DNA from 2 places in the Macrococcus psychrotolerans genome. Region 1 is predicted to be linked to the other one. Evidence: riboswitches for the same ligand, from Rfam matches in the RefSeq annotation. Region 1 holds a riboswitch; the other holds the start of a gene.
The links. A riboswitch is a leader RNA that binds a small molecule or an ion and turns the genes downstream of it on or off. The one in region 1 is predicted to bind S-adenosylmethionine.

Region 1 (4,222 bases):
AGGAAGTGTATCACCCGTTACTTGATCGTGCTGTAGCGAATGATTTTAAGTATAAGCATTCTGTACTGTTAACAGGGTCTAATGCCTCGGGGAAATCTACGTTTATGAAAACGATGGCGATAAATTTAGTAATGGCTCAAGGTCTGAATACATCGACAAGTGAAAGATTTGTGTATCAACCAGGAATCATAGCCACTTCAATGAATTTAGAAGATAGTTTAGCGAAAGGTGATAGTTACTTTATCGCAGAAATTAAATCAGTAAAGCACCTCATAGAAGTGCTTAAATTGACATTACCGACCTATATATTCATTGATGAAATATTGCGTGGAACGAACACGAAAGAACGCATTGCTTCAGCAACTGCAATACTAGACTATTTGAATTTACATCAAAACAGTTTGCTATTTGCAGCGACACATGATATTGAATTAACTGAAATATTGACACACTTTGATTTTTATTACTTTAAAGAAACACTGACTGAAGATAATGATATAACATTTGATTATACAATCAGAAAAGGTGTTACAACGACTTCGAATGCAATAGAACTCATGCGTATTCACAATTATCCAGAAAGTATATATAACCAGGCAAAAATGCAGCTTAAACAATTAGAACAACTGAATGTAAGGACTTAAGCACCGCCTACGCGGTGCTTTTTATATATGTTAAAAATACTTTACATAATGTTAAGTATAATGTACATTAGTGGTGAGGTGAACAACATGCTAAAGTCTCATTTAAAGGAGTACCGCGCTAAATTTAATATGAATCAAAGTGAGTTAGCAAAAAGAGTTGGTGTCACAAGACAGACGATTGGTTTTATCGAAAAAGGTACGATTTCACCGTCTATCACGTTAGTGTTAAAGATTTGTCGTGTATTTCAATGTAAAGTTGAAGATCTTTTTGAATTGGAGGATATTGAAGATGAATGAACAACAATTTAAAAGAATTTATCCGTTATTTAATCTAGTCTGTATTGTGTGTATTGGATTACTGATCATCCCACTGAGTATGGTTATGCGTTATACGATTAATGAAGGTGATGTATTGTTTTCTGTTCATATCAACCCATACAAGTATGGTGATATGTTTTTGTACTTTATCATTGCGACAGTGATAATTAATATGATATTGATGGCTGTAAGTACAATATTTCTCGTATGGGCAAAGAAAAAGTTTAGAAAAATTAATTTAGTTCCTGAGATTAATGATCACGATGAAGGAATGAGTTTTGTAACATATGAATCGATGAAACGTTCTTATACTTGGTTGAGCGTGCTGTTACCGTTATTTACAGCTGTTATATTTTTAGTTCCAGATAATTTTGTGACCAAACCCACTGTACTAGGTATATTGCTGTTTATGTCTGTAATTATGTATTTAACGTATTATGTTAGAAATAGAAAGTTATTAAAGGATTAAAATAGAATTTTCAAAATATTCATTGACATCATTAAGATGTTTAATTATGATAGTAATCAATAAATAAAATAAAATATTTTAACTCTTATCCAGAGAGGTGGAGGGACAGGCCCTATGAAACCTCGGCAGCAGATTCTTAATGAACACTGTGCCAATTCCTGCAACGCAAGTTGTAAAGATGAGACGAGACTATACAGAAATTTATCCTGTGGACTTGTTCTTGTCCACGGGATTTTTTTATTTGAGTTAAAAAATTAGGAGGAAACTATGCATGAAAAAAGTATTAGGTTTAATTAGTGCAGTCATATTATCTGCATCTTTAGCAGGCTGTAGTTCAACTGAAAAAGAAGAGGATAAGAAGATTGTTGTTGCAGCTTCCCCTGCACCGCATGGAGAAGTTGTTAAACATGCAGCGGTTGCGATGAAGAAAAAAGGATATGACGTGGAAGTTAAGATTGTCAACGACTATAAAGTACCGAATAAGTTACTGCAAGAAGGCGATGTTGATGCTAACTTATTCCAGCATGTGCCATACTTGAAAGCTGAGAAAAAGACGCATCATTATGATATTGAAGAAGTAGGAAAAGTGTTCACTACGCCTATGGGGGTTTATAGTAAGAAGTATAAGAACCTAGATGAAATTCCATCTGGCTCTGAAATCTTCGTATCAAGTAATCCGGCTGAAGAAGGGCGTTTCTTATCATTCTTTGTCAATAAAGGTGTGATCAAGCTGAAAAAAGGTGTAAAGATTGAAGATGCACACTTTACTGATATCGTTGAAAATAAAAAGAATCTAAAGTTTAATAACAAACAAAGCGCAGAGTTCTTACCGAAGACGTATCGTAATGGTGAAGGGGCTGCAGTAATTATGAATTCTAACTACGCAATTGATAATGGGATTACACCGCATAAAGATGCCATCGCGTTAGAGGATGAATCTTCACCATTTGCAAATATTCTTGCTGTTAAAAAAGGCCATAAGAATGATAAGAAGTTTCAGGATTTGATTGAAGTACTTCAGTCTCAAGATATGAAAGATTATATTAATAAGGAATTCAACAAAGACGTCATTCCATATGGAGGGAAGTAGATGAAGCTAGGAATCATTGGTGTTGGACGTGTGGGCAGTCAAGTGCTGACTGACGTACAGTATTTGAACGTATTTAACGAGATTGTCTTGATTGATAGTGACGAAAATGTTGCGACTGGAGAGGCAATGGATCATTTGCACAGTCAAGGTATTGGTGTCACGAATCATATCAATATTTATGCGGGAACATATAAGGATTTAAAGGATGCGGATGTTATCGTTATAGCGGCCAGTACAAAGACAGATACATCAATTCCAGATCGCACTGCGCTAGCAAAGGCGAATACAGTGATTATTAAAGAAATCACTACACGTATCGGTGAAGTAACGACCGATGCCTTGCTTGTTATTATTTCCAATCCTGTCGATGCGATGACGTACATCGCTTCAAAGTATTATCCGGAGAGTAAAGTGATAGGTACTGGTACGTTATTAGAAACTTCACGTTTTAAAACTTTAATTGCAAATCATTACAACATTGACCCTAAAAGTGTTGAAGGGTTTGTGATAGGAGAGCATGGAGCACATGCTGTACCGCTCTGGAGTAAAACGCGTATTCATGGTATAGCGTTAGAGGAATATGAACAGCTTAGTGGTAACCATAAGATAGATAAAAATGAGATAACTGAGGCGATTGATAGCGTGTCATTTGATGTATTCCATCAAAAAGGCTGGACCAATGCAGCGATATCAAAAATCACTGTATTGCTTATCAAATCGCTTGTGCTCAATGAGCGTTCAATTTTCCCATTATCAACGAGAAATGAGGATATAGCATATAGCTTACCAGTACTTGTAGGAAAGGAAGGCATCATCCAGAGATTAGATATTTCAATAGATAATCAAGAAGCAAAGGATTTAACAACAGCTAAACAATTTATTAGAAATACAATAGAACAGCATTATAATTAAGACCTTGTAAAATTACAGGGTCTTTTTGTATGCATGTGGTTTCTAAGGATATTGTAAAAGGGATACGTAGTCATGATGCTAAACTGCTGATGAGAGCTAGCTTTATGTGAACGGCATAAAAGGTTGAAAGAATATTACATCTAATTAAAGAAAGAATTCCCAAGTCATTAGTCCATCAGAATGAAAGGATTTTTATTTTATTTAGTTTTAACTAATGATTAAAAATGTTTTGTGAGCACCATTCAGGGTAAATAATTAATGTAGAAAATGATGAGAATAATGAAATTATATTTTAGGAGTGGTGGAAATGAAATTTGTAAAAGTACTAGGCGCAACAACTTTAGCGGCTGCCATGTCGTTAGGTGCAGTGCAGGGCGAAGATGCCCTTGCTAAGCATTCAACAGCTGAAGTTCAGAAGCCTTACTATAAGTACTCTGGTTATACGAGCGGAAATGCCAAGTTTATGCTGGATAAAGATTTCGTGCGTGCAGTTAAAGTAAATAACGTAACCGTAAATGGTTATAAAGTAGACCTTAAGCGTATGATTTCAGGAGTTTCAGGCACAGGTTATACTAAGAAAGTTTATGATCAGAACTATACATTTTTTAAGGGGACTGATAAAAATCCATATACAGCGACTTTAGATGTGAGTAACAATGAACTTAAATTCGATGATGTGAAGAAAGTGTACGGCAATGAATACCTTTTCAAAGGTAAGATGATATCTAGTAGTAATAAAGCGGTGCCTTCTAAAGTTGATGGTGTTTACATTTACAACTTGAATGGTAA
Region 2 (4,222 bases), 440 kb from region 1:
ATAATGACCTTATCTTCTGGTTGCATCTCTCCATAATGTTTATAGCCTAAACGATGTACACCGTTAACGTTGCTGACATAAATGGTATACTCCATACCTGATTCAAATGGTATTTCTTCTTTCATTAAGAAGTAACGGTTAATTTTTTCTTTATACTGGCCGACATTAATAATTTTGTTATAGTCCGCTTCTGAGATCGGATTCAGCAACTGCTCTTTCATGCTTTGTATCGTCTCTTTTAAATTTTCATCTCGAATTAAATAGTCTTTCGTAAAAGGTGCAAGCTTTGTATCATATTTAAAATGAATTTTAATTTGTCCACGTCTTGGCTCTTCGACTTTAAGTACTTCTCCAGCCCCAAGTAAACCAATTTTATTTTGTACAAGGTAAAAGATGACGCGATCTCCAGGGTTTGCACGTTTAAATGCCTGGTATCCCTCATTCGGATTAAAATGCACTGTCGAATCAAAAACTGAGACTTGGTTCATCAAATCCTCAAAATGATTAAATCTATTATAACCGCAATTCAACCAAAAATAATTCACACAAATTCCTCCTAAATCCACTTATAATTCTTTTTATTTTACATTATCCTTCTTAAATAATACTGCAAGAAACGCAAGTAACACTGAAAATGACAGTTTCTTTTTCATTATACTCACCTACCATATATGTAATACTTGCTGCATGACTAAACTCATTACGATTACAACCATCCATGTGATTGCACCTAACGCTAGCGGTTTGATACCAACTTTGAAAAACTTGCCTATATCTACCGTCATACCTATTCCAGCTAAAGCTGTACTCATTAAGAATGTAGATAAAGTCTTAATATATGATGTGATATATTCCGGTATCGGAATAATACTTGCAACGATACTCGCTATGAAAAAATACAATATAAACCAAGGGAAGACCTTTTTTAAATTTACAGAGGATTGACCTGCCTGCAATAATGCGAATATTAAACAAATCGGTACTATCATAAGTGCACGTACAAGTTTGACGACCGTTGCTGTATCTCCAGCATCCTCACTAAATGCATAACCTGCTGCAACTACACTACTCGTATCGTTTATCGCTGTACCGGCAAAATATCCAAAGCCTGTATCACTAAATTGTAACCAGTGACCGACTGTCGGAAAGACAAATACTGCAATAATGTTAAATAGGAAAATTGTAGCAATAGAAAATGCAATCTCTTCATCTTTCGCTTTAATTATTGGACTTACTGCTGCAATTGCTGATCCCCCACAAATTGCTGTGCCTACGCCAATTAAAGTACTTAAACGCTGATTAACACCAAATAACTTGCCCACTAAAACACCCACACTTAAAGCGGCAGCGATGCTCGTGATGATGAGCGGAAAGGATGATGCACCTAGACTCAATGCTGCTTTAAAACTAAGCGTAAATCCCATCAGAATAATGCCGTATTGAAGTAACTTCTTACCACTATACTTAATACCTTCTTCATAAGGTGCTGTATTTATTAAATTGCCTATGATTATACCAATAATAATACTGAAGATCATACTACCAACTAACGGGAAAATATAACCCAAGTATGTGGCAATCAGTGCGACCAATAGACACAAAAACACTCCTTTAACCTTCATCACATCGCCTCCACTTTCTAGTTGAGTCTATTATATCTAACATGTGATGATATCTAAAGCACGAATTCATTATACCTATTGATTACGAACGTATGTTTGTTTATAATTAAAGGATATTGCTAAAAACGAGGTTTTAAATTGAATTTATTATTATTGTTTCTCACATTAAACTTTTCATCCTTTCAAAGTGATATGCCAAAGGTACCGGCGACCTTCGATCGTGCTATTGATGGAGACACAGTTTCATTGAAAATTAATAACCGCAAAAAGACAGTCCGTCTATTACTCATTGATACGCCTGAGTCAAAAAAACCAAATACACCCGTTCAGCCATATGCTCTTGAAGCGGCACGTTATACAGAATCACTTGTAAAGACTTGCGATCTTAGTGTCCAATACGACACAAAAGGGAAGAGAGATCGATACGGGAGAGAGTTAGTCTATCTTTACTGTGGTAATACAATGATTAATGAACAGCTGGTCAGACAAGGATACGCTCGAGTCGGCTATGTGTATCAACAGAAAGATTATTTAAATCGAATGCTGGCGGCAGAACGAAAGGCCAAAGCTGAAAGTTTAAAAATATGGTCTCTTAAAGGATATGTGAACGTTGACGGAGAAGGTTTTAATTCTACTAAAGAAGAAAGACAGCAAGAGACAGATATTATGCTGAAGATTAGAGAATCACTGCATCGCATACTAGATGCAGCGATAGATGGATTAATCAAAGGAATAAAGTCCGCCTTCACATCATAAGAAAATATGTTATAATGGAATAGAAAATAATTAAATAACGCATTCTTATAAAGAGAGATTGAGGGACAGGCCCAATGATATCTCAGCAACCGGTTCGCAAGAACACGGTGCTAATTCCTGCGGAGTAATCCGACTATAAGAACCTTACAACGCTTCTTATAGGAGGCGTTGTTTTTTTATCTTCAATACAATAAAAAGGGAGCGTTAATCATGAGAAATTTAGAAGATTATAGAGCATTAAAGCAGGAACTCACAAAATGGAACAGCATTACACCAACTAGTTATGCAGCGAGCATTGCACGAACAAACAAAATAAAAGAACTGAAACGCCAACTCGGTAATGATCAGTATGATGAGGCAGATGCACGTAACGATGAATTTCTATTACGCCATGAAATCAAATCGTTACATATCGAACTCGCACGAATCGAAAAACAACTCATCGATAAGTATCAAGCACTTCACAGTATTTCCTAAGCAGAATAAAATAAGAGATAGCAGACGCTATCTCTTTTTTAATGTATAAATACATATCTTGATACTTGCCATTGATTAAGCGTACGGTAACCAATCACCCCTACACCCGTTGCATAGTTCATCTCTGAAACAAGAATCGTGCCATCTGCGTTTACTCTTTCAACAAAAGCAACATGTCCATAATATCCATCAGACGTTTGTGCAATCGCACCATAGGCCGGCGTTTTATTTACAGTATAACCGTCTTTAATCGCACCATTTGCCCAATTACGTGCATGCCACCAATAAGTAGAAATTCCTTTTCCCATGGATGCTCGTTTATTAAACACGTACCATGTACATTGTCCGTTATCATATAAATTAGAATGTGCAAATACCGGTGTAACGAAATTGGTAACTGTAGTTGAAACAGGCGCATGTGATGCTACCGGACGCACAGTAGGTGTGCTTTGTACTCCATTACCTTTAACAACTAATCTCTGATTCGGAAATATTAAATCTGATGTCAGACCATTCAATGATTTAAGTTGTGCAACGGTGATGCCATAACGATTAGCAATTAAAGATAAATACTCACCAGGCTTCACAACATGGGATGTTGCATTACTTGTCACTGCAATTGGCCTTGTTGTGGATACTGCCGTTGTCGTTGTAGTTCCAGATACTTTAAGTCTTTGCCCAGGAAAAATTAAGTATCCTGTTAAATTATTCAGACGCATAAGTTCATTTACAGATGTATTGTAACGATACGCTATCAAAGATAAGCTATCTCCAGATACTACAGTATGTATCTTCCCACCACTCTGTACTGCAGGACGATTCACTGTTTGTACAGTAGTTGGTCTTGTATTGCTTACAGATCTTGATACTTGTAATGATTGATTCGGAAAAATCAAATTTGAAGACAAGTTGTTCAGTGTCTTAAGTTGAGCAACTGATGTGTTATATTGATTGGCAATAGACCATAGTGATTCCCCAGCTTTGACTCTGTGTTCCGCTGCGTCTGCTTGGTAAGAATAAGCTGATGCGGCGGCTGTAGCTGTTATAGCAGCGAAAGTTAATTTCTTCTTCATACAAGTCCTCCGTATAATAATTGTTAAAAAATAAGATATTTATATTATTACACAAAATATATATGCATAATATTACAGTTTCCTTTCAATTTTAAAGTTTTCTCCAAAAACGAACTATTTTAGCACATATACCTATTAAAACATTTAGCTTTGAAAAACGTTGATATATCAATAATTAGATCGATTCATTAAAATAAAGCCATTATAATATTTCGACATTTTTTAAGTATCTCAATAACAATCTTTACATTTCCTTGTTACGATAAGTATTAATAATACAATATTCTGATTAAA

Region 2: it holds a riboswitch for S-adenosylmethionine, as region 1 does, so the genes downstream of both, QA539_RS09755 (hypothetical protein) here and QA539_RS01355 (MetQ/NlpA family ABC transporter substrate-binding protein) in region 1, are expected to answer to the same signal.

The regions. Positions count from the first base shown of each region.
Region 1 covers NZ_CP124591.1:255,486-259,707, forward strand. Annotated here, with positions in the region: gene QA539_RS01340 (MutS-related protein) at 1-644, shown strand, start outside; gene QA539_RS01345 (helix-turn-helix transcriptional regulator) at 732-941, shown strand; gene QA539_RS01350 (hypothetical protein) at 934-1,431, shown strand; SAM riboswitch class I at 1,514-1,616, shown strand; gene QA539_RS01355 (MetQ/NlpA family ABC transporter substrate-binding protein) at 1,703-2,521, shown strand; gene QA539_RS01360 (lactate/malate family dehydrogenase) at 2,522-3,433, shown strand; gene isaB (immunodominant staphylococcal antigen IsaB family protein) at 3,741-4,222, shown strand, end outside.
Region 2 covers NZ_CP124591.1:1,857,709-1,861,930, forward strand. Annotated here, with positions in the region: gene QA539_RS09740 (EVE domain-containing protein) at 1-545, opposite strand, end outside; gene QA539_RS09745 (YeiH family protein) at 663-1,622, opposite strand; gene QA539_RS09750 (thermonuclease family protein) at 1,761-2,378, shown strand; SAM riboswitch class I at 2,421-2,520, shown strand; gene QA539_RS09755 (hypothetical protein) at 2,589-2,855, shown strand; gene QA539_RS09760 (LysM peptidoglycan-binding domain-containing protein) at 2,894-3,928, opposite strand.